3 regions of the Pseudarthrobacter sp. MEB009 genome follow, and region 2 is predicted to be linked to each of the others. Evidence: riboswitches for the same ligand, from Rfam matches in the RefSeq annotation. Region 2 holds a riboswitch; each other region holds the start of a gene.
The links. A riboswitch is a leader RNA that binds a small molecule or an ion and turns the genes downstream of it on or off. The one in region 2 is predicted to bind cyclic di-AMP.
Positions count from the first base shown of each region.

Region 1: linked by a shared signal. The riboswitch ahead of QRN07_RS18920 (aggregation-promoting factor C-terminal-like domain-containing protein) and the one ahead of QRN07_RS00990 (C40 family peptidase) in region 2 are both predicted to bind cyclic di-AMP.
Region 3: linked by a shared signal. The riboswitch ahead of QRN07_RS15120 (M23 family metallopeptidase) and the one ahead of QRN07_RS00990 (C40 family peptidase) in region 2 are both predicted to bind cyclic di-AMP.

Region 1 covers NZ_JARVTC010000021.1:5,696-10,719, forward strand. The annotation lists gene QRN07_RS18910 (glyoxalase superfamily protein) at 1-70, shown strand, start outside; gene QRN07_RS18915 (YdeI/OmpD-associated family protein) at 157-606, opposite strand; gene QRN07_RS18920 (aggregation-promoting factor C-terminal-like domain-containing protein) at 700-1,434, opposite strand; cyclic di-AMP (ydaO/yuaA leader) riboswitch at 1,440-1,591, opposite strand; gene QRN07_RS18925 (sensor histidine kinase) at 1,710-3,221, opposite strand; gene QRN07_RS18930 (response regulator transcription factor) at 3,227-3,967, opposite strand; gene QRN07_RS18935 (winged helix-turn-helix domain-containing protein) at 4,669-5,024, shown strand, end outside.
Region 2 covers NZ_JARVTC010000002.1:174,324-179,347, reverse strand. The annotation lists gene QRN07_RS01005 (TraR/DksA family transcriptional regulator) at 1-309, opposite strand, end outside; gene QRN07_RS01000 (coiled-coil domain-containing protein) at 309-1,640, opposite strand; gene QRN07_RS00995 (hypothetical protein) at 1,736-2,701, shown strand; cyclic di-AMP (ydaO/yuaA leader) riboswitch at 2,888-3,053, shown strand; gene QRN07_RS00990 (C40 family peptidase) at 3,057-3,905, shown strand; gene QRN07_RS00985 (protein adenylyltransferase SelO) at 4,036-5,024, opposite strand, start outside.
Region 3 covers NZ_JARVTC010000014.1:171,500-176,523, reverse strand. The annotation lists gene QRN07_RS15145 (hypothetical protein) at 1-140, opposite strand, end outside; gene QRN07_RS15140 (cold-shock protein) at 346-729, shown strand; gene QRN07_RS15135 (DUF3027 domain-containing protein) at 736-1,428, shown strand; gene serC (phosphoserine transaminase) at 1,605-2,735, opposite strand; gene QRN07_RS15125 (iron-dependent transcriptional repressor DtxR) at 3,013-3,708, shown strand; cyclic di-AMP (ydaO/yuaA leader) riboswitch at 3,855-4,063, shown strand; gene QRN07_RS15120 (M23 family metallopeptidase) at 4,074-4,895, shown strand.

The DNA of each region.
Region 1 (5,024 bases), on a different contig from region 2:
TGTGTATTTCAAGGATCCGGACGGCAACCAGTGGGCCGTCCAGTGCATGGCTAAACTTCCACCCATGTAGCTGACGGCCTGCCGTGAAAATTCGGACGGGCACGCCAGGAGCCGGGTGACGTGCAAAGCCGGCTGGGGCGCTGGGGCGCTGAACGGCTAACCGTGCTGCTGGCCAGGGTTCAGGTCCGAGACTGCCTTGGCCACGCGCCTGGCCCGGGTCTCTTCGGTTTTTGCCAGGGCCAGGGGCTCTACCAGGCGCCGCTGGGCGCTGTAGTTCAAGGCGGCGTACGCGTCGGACGCGGTGCTGTCTGCAGCCAGCGCGGCCGCCAGGTCAGCGGGCACCTCCACCACGCGTGGTTCGGTGTCCACCACCACGTCCACCTCAACGGCGTCCCCCGCGCCCGCCCCTGTCAGCTCACGATTAGCTGCGCTCAGGCCGATCAGGTAATGCCCGCCCATAACGGCAATGCTGCTGCGGTAGGACGCCCCGTTCAGCGTCACCACCACCGGCGGCCGTTTTCCGGCCGCCAAGGCGTCCACAATGCTGGCCGGGACTTCGATGCCGGTCTTGTTGCCGGAGCCGGCAATAACGGTGGTGAATTTCATGCCCCTTAGTATGGTGCCCGCGGAAGCGCCGCGTCACCTGTAGGCGACCCGGCGGTCCCGGGGACGGGACCGCCGGGATGGACCCCGCGGCTCCTAGTACCAGTTGTTGGCGAGGTGGAAGTTCAGGGCGGCTGCGGGGGAGCCGTAGCGCTCCTTGATGTAGTTCAGGCCCCAGTTGATCTGGGTGCGGTAGTTGGTGAGGTAATCCGCGCCGGAGCTTGCCATCTTCTCGGCCGGCAGCGACTGGACAATGCCATAGGCGCCGCTGCTCGCGTTGGTGGCCGTAGTGGTCCAGTCGGATTCTTTGGTCCAGAGCGTCAGCAGGCTCTGCATCTGGTCCGCCGACCAGCCGTAGGATGCCAGCTGGCTCGCCGCATAGGCCTGCGCACCGGCAGGGTCATTAACCGCGACGACGGGAGCGGGCTCCGGCGCTGGGGCAGGCTCGGGAACCGGTGCCGGTGCAGGCTCGGGGGCCGGTGCAGGAGCGGCTTCCACGGCGGGCGCCGGTTCCGCGGCAGGAGCAGCCGGAGCGGGCTCGGCGGCCTGGGGTGCAACAGCGATCGGCGCCGCAGATTCGCTCGGCGCAGCCTGGATTTCGCTCTTCTCCAGGCTCAGTGAGGAGCTTGCCTCGGCGGCTTTTGTTTCAGCCGCCACCGGGGAGGTGACGGAGCTGGTGGCTTGGCCGGCGGCACCGACTCCCACCAGCAGGGCGCAGGACGCGGCGAGGATGGCCGTGCGCCGGCCCAGGACGGCAATGCCGCGCTTTTTGGTGTGGAATGGACTGTCGGCCCCATTTTTCGGGCGCGTTTCTACCGGGAATTCAGACATGATGGATCGCCTCTCACACCTGCGGAGTTAGCTGTCGGGTTCGGATGAGGGCATCCGGCCATCCGGAAAATTCACGAAAATGGCTTAACCCCAAGGGCACGCAGTGCCCGGGACTGTGGGTCCCCCGCCTCTGCCATGGGTCAAGAAGGATCCGGAAGCGGCAGAGCTAGGCGTCATCCGGACATGCGCCCCGAACGGGAACCGCACCCTTTCGACGGTACAGGAGTCCGAAGCTTAAGTCACATTTAGGTAACGGACATCACGACGGCGGCGTGTCAGGTTGTGGAGGCGGCCGCCGCGAGCGGGAGGGAGATGGTGAATTGCGTCCTGCCCGGCTCGGACGTCACCCAGACCTTCCCGCCGTGCGCCTCGATGATCGACTGGACGATGGAAAGCCCCAGCCCGCTGGTGCCCTCCGCGGCGGCGGCCCCGGCCTGGTCGCCGCTGCCTTTCCTGGCCGCGTCCGCGCGGGCAAAGCGTGAAAAGACCTGGTCCACGAACCCTGCCGGGATCCCGCCGCCGTCGTCCGTCACCGTGACGAACGCCGTGTTGTCGGCCGTACCCACCCCAGCCAGGACGGTGGTTCCGGCCGGCGTGTGTTTCCGGGCGTTCGAGAGCAGGTTCATCAGGACCTGACGGAGCTGGGCTGGATCGCCCGTGACCACCACAGGCTCGTCCGGCAGTTCGAAGCGCCAATTGTGTCCGGGTGCCATCACCTTCTCGTCGCTGACGCTTTCCACCACGAGTTGCGTCAGGTCCACCTCGCTGAGCTTCAGCGGCTGGCCCTCATCCAGCCGCGCCAGCAGCAGCAGGTCTTCCACCAGCGCCGTCATACGCTCGGACTGGCTCTGCACGCGTGCCAGCGAACGGGCACCGTCGGGCGTGAACTGCTCCGTCATGCGCATCAGCTCCGTGTAACCACGGATGGCCGTCAGCGGGGTGCGGAGTTCATGCGAGGCGTCAGCCACGAACTGGCGCACCTTGGTTTCACTTTTCTGCCTCGCCTGCAGCGCGCTGGCCACGTTGTCCAGCATCAGGTTCAGCGCGTGCCCCACGCTGCCCACCTCGGTGCCCGGATTGGAGTTCGACGGCGGGACGCGCACCGCGAGTGCCACCTCGCCGGCGTCCAGCGGCAGTTGGGAGACCCTCGTGGCCACTTCCGAGAGTTGTTCCAGCGGTTTCATGGTGCGCCGGATCAGGACGGTGCCGATCAGCCCGACCAGCAGGAGACCGCCCAGGGATACAAAAACGAATGTCCACACCAGCGATGTGAGCGTGCTGTCCTTGACTGCCAGGGGGAGCCCGGTCACCAGGACGTCGCCGAAAGAGGTTTCGACGGCCACCAGCCGGTAGCTGCCGTTGGACAGTTCCCGGTCCACTGGCTTGCCGTCCGTCGCCAGGCCCAGGAGGACAGGCTTGTCGTCAGCCGCGAGGGGGGTGCGGGTGGTGTCTGAGGCGAGGAAACCGCCCGTGTTCACCTGGCCGTTGCGGATGCTGGCGTTGACGGTGCCCACACTCTGGCCCCGTGCGTCCAGTGGGTCCCGGCCGTTGAAGCCGCCCTGCGGCGGGCGGCCGGGATCGTTGGCCCGCTCCGCCGCCTGGCTCAGCTGGGCATCAAGCTGGCGGGTGAGGAAGGCATCCATTGAGGCGTAGCTGACCACCCCCACCGCGCCGCAGATGGCGATCAGCAGGGCCATGGCCAACGCCACCAAGCGCGTCCGCAGATGCCAGGTGGCGGGTCGGAGCACGCTCCGGCGGGGTGCCTCCGGGGCTGGTGTGGTGGCCACAGAACCTACTCTGCAGGCTTGATGACGTAGCCGGCACCGCGCACGGTATGGATCATGGGCGGGTGCACGGCATCAATTTTTTTGCGCAGGTAGGAAATGTAGAGCTCCACGATGTTGGCCTGGCCACCGAAGTCGTAGTCCCACACCCGGTCCAGGATCTGGGCCTTGCTGATGACCCGCTTGGGGTTCTCCATCAGGTAGCGGAGCAGCTCGAACTGGGTGGCGGTCAGCTGCACGTCGTCACCGGCGCGGGTCACTTCCCGGGTATCGATATTCAGGACCAGGTCGCCCACCACCAGTTCGGAGGTATCCATGGCGGCCACCCCGGAACGCTGCACCAGCCTGTGCAGCCGCAGCAGGACCTCCTCCATGCTGAATGGTTTGGTGACGTAATCGTCCCCGCCCGCCGCCAGGCCCACGATCCGGTCATGGATGGCGTCCTTGGCCGTCAGGAACAGCGCGGGTACCTCCGGGGCGAACGCCCGGATCCGGCCCAGCAACTCGACGCCGTCAAAGCCGGGGAGCATCACATCCAGCACCAGGACGTCCGGGCGGAAGTCCTTGGCCAGCTTCACGGCCTCCGGCCCGTCCGCGGCCACGGCAACGGACCAGCCCGCCATGCGCAGGCCCATGCTCATCAGTTCGGAGAGGCTGGGCTCGTCGTCAACCACCAGGGCCCGGATGGGGGACCCGTCCGGGTGGGACAGCTGGGGGAGGTTGTTGGTCATGGAGTGCGAAGTGGCCATGGGACAACTCTCCGATCGTTCGGTTAAGCCCGGCTTTGGGGTTCCTGTGTCCAGGCTGTGAATCCCAGCCTAGCGACCTGGGTGCCGCTCAGGTTGGAACGTCCGCCGCAGCTGGCGGGAGTCCCGACCGGCTCCAGCGCTTTCGAAGAACGTCCAGGGGCCAGGCTGCAGGGATCTTGCGGGAGCGCACCGGGAACTTTTTCCGGAGAAGCCGGACATCGGCTGGACAGCAGGGTGCGGGAAGGGAGGAATTTTCGTGAATTCGGCTTGGCTGAAGTTCTTAATCCTAAAAGAAGGAATTGCCGAATATTGTTCTCAACAACATGGATTTTCCAGGTGCTGAACGGATAACGAACGTTATTCTTTACGCCGGACAGAATCGTGATCTGCAACACAAAAGCGCATTTTGTCTCACCATGCGGACGATGCCGTCCATTGTTACTTGCAAGTTGGCATTGTTACGCGTCACACTTCCAATGTGAACAAGAACTCAACAGCACCTGCAGCCGCAGAATATTGGCCCAGCACACCCGCTGCTGCCGACATGCGCTGTTGTCGAATGTACGCCTGACTTCCCACCCTCCGAAGTTCTTAGGCATTCGCCCCCAGCCCAGCGTCGGGCGTCCCTCCCCAATTCGCAGTGCGGGGAAACCCAGCATTCGAGCCGCCCAGGCGGCCATTCACATTGAGGTAAGCACAACATGACCGTTGCATCCGGATACGTCCACATCTCCGTCCGTAACGCCGCCAAGGCCGGCCAGCCCTCGGGTCTTCGCCCGGGCTTCGGACCCCGCCCCGCGCTGGCTCCCGCAGGCAGCGGAAACACCTTCCCTGCGCAGGGCTACGCCCCCCAGGGATATAACCCCAACTCCTACGGGCAGCTCCGCGCCGTTCCTGCCGAGCCCGCGCCCCTTACGGCCCCCACCCCCGTGATTGCCGGGCCCAACGCCGTCCGCCCTGTGGCGAACGAGAACGTGGCCCGGGGCTTTGTTCTCTACATGGGCATCGATGAGGAAACCGCCGCAGCCGCAGGTACCTCCATCGCCAAGCTCGCCCA
Region 2 (5,024 bases):
GGCAATGGGCCCGCCGCACTCGAGGCAGCTCCCGTAGGTACCGTCGGCAATCCGGGCCAGCGCGGCGTCGACCTGCGCCAGGCCAGCGGCGCTTTGCGCTGCCAGGGCGGACGCCTGCGAGAGCTCGAAGGCGATGGTGGCGCCTTCCGGGTCGTGCTCGTCATCAACGTTGGAGTCCTGCCGGGCGGAGCTGGCACCGGCTATTTCGGCCCGCAGGGCAGCGACCAGAGCCAGTTTCCGGGCGCGCTCCTCTTCCAGGAGCAGCCGGAACCGGTCGGCGCTGGCCTTCGACAGTCCTGGCCGTGCCATCAGTACCAGTTGTAGGCGATCGAATGGTTCCAGGCCGCGCAGGGCGAGCCGTAGCGGCCGCTGATGTAGCCCAGCCCCCATTCGATCTGGGTGCGGTAGTTGGTCAGCCAGTCGCTGCCGGCGCTGGCGTACTTTCCTGCGGGCAGGGACTGGGCAATCCCGTACGCTCCGGAACTCGGGTTCGTGGCGGTGGTCCGCCAGCCGGACTCCTTCATCCACAGCTGGGACAGGCAGGGGAACTGTTCCTGGCCCCAGCCATAACCGGCCAGCCTGCCCGCCGCGTAGTTTTTCGCGCCAGCGGGATCATTAACGGCGCCGCCGGGCACGGAAGGGACGACGACGGGAGGCCGGACGGGTTCCACCGGCACCTGCGGGGCTGGGGCGGGGTTCGCCGGTGCCGGGATCGCGGGGGCGGGGTTCGCGGGTGCCGGGTTTGCAGGGGCGGGGTTGGCCGGGGCGGGTTTTGCAGCGGCAGCGGCCACAGCTGCCCTGGCGGCGTCGTCGGCCTGCCGGCGGGCCAGTTCTTCGGCAGCCTTGCGCTTGGCATCCTGCGCGGCCTGGTAGGCGGCTTCGGCTTCCACGCCCTGCCGGTACTCCCCCTCGACAGCCGCGGTGGTGCCTTTCAGCGACGCCAGCTGGGCCGTAAGTTCGGTACCACGCCGTTGCCCGTCGTCGATCTGCCGGGCCATGCCGGCCTGCGCATCGCGGGCGGCCTTCAGTTTCGTGGCAGCCTCAGCGGTGAGGCGTTCGCGTTCGGTCCGGGCTGCCTGCTCCTGTTCGCGGAGGGATTCAGACACCTTGGCGGCGGAAGCAGCCCTTTCCACCAGCGCGGCCGTTTTGTCCCCTACCATCTGGACCACGTTCAGGCCCTGCACGTTGTTGTGCTCCAACGCGTCCAGGGCCACGAAGAACCCTGTGTTGGTGCCGCCTGTTTTGTAGGACTGCACGGCGAGGGCCCCCAGCTCCTTCCGGTGCCGGTCCACGTCGGCAGTGGCTGCTGCGGTTTTTGCGGCCAACGACAGCAGCCTGGCATCCACTGCCTGGAGCGCGGCATCGGCCACGCCATAGTCTGCGGCGGCGGTTACGGCCTGGCCGCCGAGTGTTTCGGCCTGTGCTGCCAGTCCCGTCAGCAGCTCGTTGATTTTGGCGATTTCCGTTGCCTTGCCGGCCTCGGTTTCCTTGGCCTGCTGCACGTCCTCCCACGAGGGATAGCCCGAGGGCGGCGCCGGCTCGCCGGCCATGGCGGGCGGCAGAACGGCCGAGCCGGCCAGGATAAGTGCCAACAGGCCGCCGGCCAGGGGCGACCGCACTTTGGAAACGAACGGGGACATAGTCCCGAAGCCTACCGGCGTCCGTCCGCCGGAACACGCTGAAGTGTCCACATCGTTACATTGGGAGCTGCAAAACGTGGACCTAGACTGGGGCCATGGGCACTCCCCGCCGTCCTTCACGTGGCACGCCGCGCTGCGCAACGGCGGCCGTTGCCGGCCTGGCCCTGGCCGCCCTGACTGCGTGCTCTCCCCCAGCCAATCCGACGCCGGCGTGGTCCACTCCAGCCGCCGCAGAACCGGCACTCACCGTGGAAGTAAACCAGTCCCGGGACCAGTACGGGCGGCATGGCATTGAGTTGCTGATTACCAACAGCACAGACAGTCCGGTCACGGTCAGCGACGCCCGGCTCAGCACTTCCCTGTTCCAGCAGGACATCCGTTGGGACTCCGCGGGCGGTGTAGTGGTCGTGCCACCGCACCAGGCCAAAATCCGAACCGCAATGTTGCCCACGGCTGCCTGTCCGGAGCCGGGGCGGCCCACTTCCAGCGGGCCTGCCGCGGTGGCCACAGCGACGTTGACGCTGCCGGCGGCAGACGCCACCGCCCCGGCCACAGTACCGCCCGCCCCCGCTCCCACCCCCACCAGCATCGCGTTGGAGGCAACTGATCCCCTCGGAATCCTGGCCCGGAACAACGCTGAACTTTGCCTTTCGGCGGCTGCGGCAGCGGTAGCGGATCTGGCCCTGGCGCCGGACCTGGCCGTCGCGCCGGACCTGCGCACCGCCGTCGTCCACCTGCTGGTTGATCCTGCTGGCGGGGCCCGCGGGAGCGGCCGGCTGACCCTCGAACGGTTCGAAGGCACCACGCTGCTGGCGGAAGCGTCGGCGGATCCCTGGCCCGTTGACACCGTTGTCAGGGCGGGAGATGCGCCGTTCGTTATGAACCTGCGGCTCCGGCCCGCGCGCTGTGACGCGCACGCTGTGGCGGAAGACAAAGTGGGCACACTGCTGCCCGTCCGGGTGGCAGTGGGGATGCGCTCAGGACAACTGAAACTCGTTGCCGGAGCCACCCTGCGCGGCCAACTTTATGACTTTGTGACGAAGGCCTGTGCGGCCGGCTGACCGGATGGCGTCCTTCGAGTTCAGGGGCCCGGCAACACACCAGCGATGGACAAAACAGGGATCCGAGAGGCCCACCTCGCATGTTATCCAAATGTGACAATTGGTCGGCACCTGGGTTATGGTCTTGATGTGTCCCTCTCCAACGGGGCACTCCCACCAGCATGCCGAGCCCTGCCGCTGGCCTGGGATCAATCGTTTCCGGATGGCAGGGACGGGGGAACCAAGTTTCCACGGCTTCTTTGAAGCCTTGGGGTTAAGTCGATAGCACCTCTGTCCTTGATGGGGTGCTCCCGGCCGGGTAGCTCCAACCCGAACCCGACAGCTCACCCCGCAGGCATGGGAGAGGCGATCTATCATGTCAAAAAACACCCTGGCTGCCCGTCACCGCGCGGTGCCGACCCATTCCATCGTTCTTGAAGGCCTGGCAGTTTCCGCCAAGTCGCAGGCCAAGTCCCTGGGCCGCCCGGCCCTGGCCGTGGCCGCCGCATCCGGCATCGCGTTCGGCATCGGCGCCCCGGCCCACGCCGGCGTGACCGCACCGGATACCACCGGAACCAGCAACGTCCAGGCGTACTCGGCACCGGCAGCGCCCGCTGCAGCGCCTGCCCCTGCCGCTGCCGGCAATGTCCACACCGTTGTTTCGGGTGACACGCTGGGCGCCATCTCCTCGGCCAACGGCGTCAGCCTGAACGACGTCCTCTCCGCCAACGGGCTGTCCATCTCGGCCGTCATCTACCCGGGCGACCAGATCCAGATCCCAGGCGCCGGCTACGTGGCAGCCCCCGTGTCCGCCCCGGCCCCGGCTCCCGCCCCGGTCCAGGCTGCAGCCGTTGCCGCCCCGGCCAACACCGGCATGAACCTCAGCTACGCGTCCGCTCCGGCAGCCTCCACCGGCACCGGTACCGGCGCCGCAATCCTCGCCTCGGCTTACAGCCAACTGGGCGTTGGCCAGGACTGCACCGCCATGGTGGAAAAGGCCCTGCGTTCGGTAGGCAAGTCCGTGGGCGACCTCGCCCCGGGCCAGTTCTTCCAGTACGGCAGCGTTGTGGGCTCACCGGCCCCCGGTGACCTGGTCATCACCGCCGGCCACGTTGGCGTTTACGCCGGCGACGGCCAGGTTGTCAGCGGCGGCGTGGACGGTTACAAGACCGAGGTCCACTCCATCAGCTGGCTCGCCGGAGCTTCCTTCGTCCGCGTAGCGTAGCTTCGCGGCGCAGCAAGCGCCTGCACCACCGCAAGGGCGGCAGCCGGGATCAGTCCCGCTGCCGCCCTTGGCGTTTAAGGAATGCGGCGCGGAACCGGCGGGGCCCCGAACCAGCGGGCCCGGCCTGACCTCAGGTGCCGCAGTAGGTCCGGTAGGCGCCGAAGTCGGCCGGCGGCCCTTCCGCGAACCGCTCCAGGCCCGGCCGTTCCGTGAACGGGCTGCCAACGGCGTCCAGCAACAGGTGGAATGGTGCCAAGTCACCGGCAGTGGCGGCGGCCAGGGCTTCCTCCACCAGGTGGTTGCGCGGAATGTAGATGGGGTTGGTCCGGTCCATCAGGGCGGGGTCCGGCTGCCGGGCCAGCCACCGCGCCGCCCAGGCGTCGTACGCGGCCAGGTCCATCATCATGCCGCGGACCGGTCCGGCGTCACCCCGGGCGGCCTTGACCAGGTTGCGGAAAAACTGCGTGTGGTCCACGGGGCCGTCCTTGAGCAAGGCCAGTGCGCCGTCAACCAGCCCGGCGGTTTCAGGGTCTGCAGGTGAGCCATCCGCCGGTGCCGGCAGTCCCAGCTTGGCCAGCATCCCTGCCTGCCAGGCCGCACCGTAAGCGGGCCGGAAGAGTCCCAGTGCTTCCACTGCCAGCTCCACCGCCTTTTCCTGGTCCTCGTGGAGGAGCGGCAGCAGCGCTTCGGCAAGCCGGGCAAGGTTCCATTCCGCCACTATCGGCTGGTTGGAGTAGGCGTACCGGCCGCCGGTATCGATGGAGCTGTACAGCGCGCCGGGATCAAACGCGTCCATAAACGCGCAGGGCCCGTAGTCGATGGTTTCCCCGGAGATGGTCATATTGTCGGTATTCATCACGCCATGCACAAATCCCACCAGCATCCACCGTGCCACCAGGTCCGCCTGCGCCGCCAGGACATTCCTGAAGAGCTCCAGGTAGGGCTGGTCGGCGGCAGCAGCTGCCGGGTAATGCCGGGCGATGGCGTGGTCGGCCAGCCGCCGCAGCAGGTCCACGTCGTCTGCGGCCCGGGCGTATTGGAAGCTGCCGACTCGCAGGTGGCTGGCCGCGACGCGGGCCAGGAGGGCTCCGGGCAGCAGCCCTTCGCGGCGGACCTGCC
Region 3 (5,024 bases), on a different contig from region 2:
AGGGCGGAGTAGGTCACCCAGGGCGGAGCCACGGCGCCGGCGAAGGCCAGCGCCATAACGGCTGCAACGGCGGCCAGGGACAGCAGGGCAATGGCTGCGGCCGCAATCATCAGGGGCCTGCGGTAGCGCGGGGGTGTCATGGAAGTAACGCTACAGGCCCGCGGCGGCGGGGGTGAACGGCTCCCGTGGGGCCCGGTAAAGCGGGAATGTGGCACCGGGCAGGATAACCTTGAAGGATACAGACCAAGACGGTCCGCAGCTGCCATACCCTGAACCCGCACCACAGTGCGGACGCGGTGGTGGCCGGCCGGGTCCCCAGACATTAAGACGAAGAAGGTTGATTACGTGCCTACCGGCAAGGTCAAGTGGTATGACAAGGACAAAGGGTTCGGCTTCCTCGCCGGCGAGGACGGCCAGGAAGTATTCCTGCCCAAATCGTCGCTGCCCGAGGGTGTGACGGAACTCAAGGCCGGCACCCGTGTGGAGTTCGGCGTCGCTGACGGCCGGAAGGGTGCCCAGGCGCTGGGCCTGCGGGTACTGGACAAAACGCCGTCCCTGGCCAAGGCCAAGCGGCCCAGCGCCAAGGACCTGGCGCCCCTGGTCCAGGACCTCGTGAGTGTGCTGGATAACCTGTCCGGCACCCTGTCGGCCGGAAAGTACCCGGAAGGCAACAAGGGCAAGGCCATCGCCGCTGCCCTCCGCAAGGTCGCCGACGAGCTGGACGTTTAGGCAACCATGAACCCCCAAGCTGAACAGCCGGAAGCGGTGCTGCAGGACCAGGCCGCTGACGCCCCGGCCGCTGACCAGGCCACCCCTGCTGCGGCAGCCCCCGCACCGGCCGCGCCCAAGCGGGGCGCCGGTGTGCCCGTGTGGCGGGTTGGAAAGCCGGACGCATTCCTGGCCGCAGCCGTGGATTCGGCCCGCGCCGCCGTCGAGGGCATCACCGAACCGGGCGCCGTTGGCCGGCACCTGGCCGCCAAGAGCGAAGGCGACCGCCTGGTGACGCACCTGTTCGAGTCCAGGCTCGCCGGGTACCAGGGCTGGCAGTGGTACGCCGTGCTGACCCGCAACTCCCGCTCCAAGACGGTCACCGTCAACGAGCTCGGCATGCTGCCGTCCGGGGAATCCATCCTCGCCCCTGAATGGGTGCCGTGGGCCGAACGCGTCCGGCCTGAGGATGAGCAGGAACAGGCTGCCCAGGAGCAGGAACGCCGGCACCGGGACGCGCCGGCCCACAGCTCTGCTGATGCGGATGCCGCAGAAACGGACGACGACGTTGCGGACCAGGTGCCGGAAGGCCAGGAACACGACGCAGTTGTGTCAGCTGATGCAGCTAACGACAATGACGACGATGACGCGGACGACGCCGAAACGGACGAGGATGAAGACTCGCCGGACAGTGCCGGTTTCGGCGGCCGGGGAGACTAAGGCCCCGCGGGCCCGGTTTTTCCCGCCGAAGCCCCAGCACTCCGCACGGCATTTTCTGACCAAAGTACTCCGCACCAAGCACTCCGCACCACGGCACTCCGCACCACAACAAAAAGGCGCCGCCCGGCTGTTTAGCCGGGCGGCGCCGTCGTGCGTTCAGGACATGTCGCTGCGCGCTATTTGCGCAGTTCGCCCACCACGTAGTCGATGCTGGCCAGCAGGGCGGTCACGTCGTCCGGATCGATGGCAACAAACGTGGCAATGCGCAACTGGTTGCGGCCCAGCTTGCGGTAGGGTTCGGTGTCCACCACGCCGTTGGCTCGCAGGACCTTTGCCACCTGGGCGGCGTCCACGGAATCATCGAAATCAATGGTGGCGATGACGTTGGACCGTTCGTCCGGGTTGGCTACGAACGGTGTTGCGTACTCCGAAGCCTCGGCCCAGCTGTAGATCCGGCCTGCCGAATCGGCGGTGCGCCCGGCGGCAAAGTCCAGGCCGCCGTTGCTGTTCAGCCACTGCACCTGGGCGTCCAGGGTCACCAGGGTGGAGAGCGCCGGGGTGTTGTAGGTCTGGTTCAGCCGGGAGTTGTCGATGGCCGTCTGCAGGTCCAGGAAATCCGGGATCCAGCGGTTGCCGGCCTTGATCCGCGCGGCACGCTCCAGTGCGGCCGGCGAGAACAGGCCCAGCCACAGCCCGCCGTCCGAGGCAAAGTTCTTCTGCGGGGCGAAGTAGTAGACATCGCTTTCGGCAACGTCCACGTCCAGCCCGCCGGCAGCCGAGGTGGCATCCACCAGGACCAGCGAGCCTTCATCGGCCCCCGCGACGCGGCGCACCGGGGCGGAGACGCCAGTGGAGGTTTCGTTCTGGGGCCAGGCGTAGACGTCCACACCGGCCTCTGCCTGTGCCGTGGGACGGGTGCCCGGCTCGGCCTTGATGATGGAGGAAGCCGCCAGGAACGGGGCCTTGTTGGTGGCGGCTGCGAACTTGGAACCGAACTCACCGAAGGACAGGTGCTGCGCCTTCTCCTCAACCAGGCCAAAGCTGGCAACATCCCAGAACGCGGTGGAGCCACCGACGCCGAGGACTACTTCGTAGCCTTCGGGGGCGCGGAAGAACTGGCTCAGGCCGGAGCGGACGGAGCCCACCAGGTTTTTGACCGGAGCCTGGCGGTGGGAGGTCCCCAGGATGGCCTTGGACGCGGCGGAAAGAGCATCGATCTGCTCCTGCCGGACCTTGGAGGGTCCGGCGCCGAACCGTCCGTCCCGGGGCAGCAGGTTGGCGGGGATCGTGATGCTGGCTTCGCTCACAGGTGCTCCAATTTCGGCGTGGAAGTTGTTGCGCCGGGACGGCTGGGTGCCGGCCGCCAGTGGTCAGCGGCCCTCGGCCCGGACCCTCCAATTGTGCCTGAAGTGGTGTTTCGGCGGGAACCGCACCCGTCATAGTCCAGTCATTGAGACAGTCCGGCGGAAGAGCCGAATCTATTCGGACAAACTCAAAATAGGCTAAGCTTTTCCACGGACTACGCCGCCGTCTGGGCGGTACGGTGGGACAACGCAAGGTACTGCGCTCGAGGAGCTGAGCTGGATGACGGATCTTATCGACACTACGGAGATGTACCTTCGCACCATTTTGGAGCTTGAGGAAGAAAACATCGTTGCCCTCCGGGCCCGCATCGCGGAACGGCTGAGGCACTCGGGGCCCACGGTTTCGCAGACCATCGGCCGGATGGAGCGTGACGGCCTGGTGGTGGTGTCCGGGGACCGGCACCTGGAACTGACCGAGACCGGCCGTAAGCGCGCCACCGAAGTCATGCGCAAACACCGGCTCGCCGAGCGCCTCCTGGCGGACGTTATCGGCCTGGACTGGGCGTACGTCCACGACGAGGCCTGCCGCTGGGAACACGTGATGAGCGAACGCGTGGAGAAGCGCATCTACGAGATGCTGAACCACCCCACGGAGTCGCCCTACGGCAACCCCATCCCGGGCCTCGCGGCGTTGGGTGGCCAGCCCGGCAACGGCTTCCGGGACGGAGCCGTCAGCCTGCTGGAAGCCATGAAGTCCTACGGCCCCGCCTCCTCGGTGACGGTGAGCCGGCTGGCGGAGCCCATCCAGGTTGAACCGGAGCTTCTGGTCCAGCTCGACGAAGGCGGCATCCGGCCCGGCGCAGCCGTTTCGCTGGAGCGCGTTGGCGACTACATCTCCGTCCGCGTGGCCGGCATCGAAGGTGCCCTGGAACTGCCCCCTGAAGTGGCAGCGCACGTCTTCGTCGCGGTCAACTGACGCTGCCCGACGCCGCACTTACCCAATCCCGAGCGGGTTACGCAAAGATAACGGAATTGTTACTTTGCGGGGGTAACGGATATAGTTGAACCTAAGCGTTGATACATAAGCGTTACTTGATCCGGAGCCGAGCTCTGCCAGCGGATCAGGCGCACAAGTCATTTCTGGCAGAGGCGGGGGAACCACAACCGGCAGCGGGGGCTGCCTTGGGGTGAAGTCCGTCAGCAGCAAGCCTCTCCAGTGAAGGATCCTACGGGATACCCCTGTGCCAAAGCTTGCCCGCGCGGACCGGGTCGAACGAACTCTCTGACCCGAATCCGACAGCTAACTCCGCAGGCTTTTCCAGAGAGGAACCGTTCTTGACCATGCAGACCTCCAGGGGACGCCGCCGTGCGGCCGTCCCCGCTTCGGCGCCACGGGCAGCTGAAGCCACCAGCACGGAGCGCCCGCGCGATTTCCACCGCGACGCGCGCCGCCGCAGGGGTCCCTTCCGGCAGATCACCGACTTCGCGTCGGCCAGCGGCATGGGCCAGAAAGCCGGCATCGCCCTGGCTGCCACGGGCCTGGTCCTTACCGTGACCGTCCCGGCCACCAGCCCCGTGCTTGCAACCGACGCACCCGGAGCCACCCCCGTGGCTGCCGCCGCAGTAACCCCGCAGCCCCGGATCTCCGCAGAAGCCGGCGCCCAGCTGGACTTCAGCCGTTCCGCTGTGGTGACCCAGGCCGATCCGGACGGCAAGCTCAAGCAGCTGCTCAGCGCCCAGTCCGCCAGCGCCGTCTCCCGGGCGGCCTCGGCAGGCAGCCTTGCTGCGCCGCTGGCCACGCTCACCACTGCCTCTCCCTTCGGCTACCGCGTCAGCCCCATCACCGGCGGCAACGGCGACTTCCACCGTGGCCAGGACTACGTGGCCCAGTGCGGCACATCCGTGCTTGCTGCTGCAACCGGAACCGTGACATTCGTCGGCTGGCACCAGTACGGCGGTGGAAACCGCGTGGTGATCGACCACGGCAATGGCCTGGAGACCACCTATAACCACCTCTCCTCCTTCACTGTGAAGGAAGGCCAGACGGTGTCCCGCGGCGATGTGGTGGCCCTGAGCGGCACCACGGGCGCTTCCACCGGCTGCCACCTCCACTTCGAGGTCCAGGTCAACGGCGAAGTCGTCGATCCTACCGGCTGGCTCTAGTCAAATGATGGTTCACTACCGGATCGCCGAGATCCGCCGTGACCTGAATGTGACATTGAAACGAAACTGCTGTACCGTCTAACTTGCGTCAAGTTTTCCGAACTTGACGCTCTTGAGTGGATTGCCTAG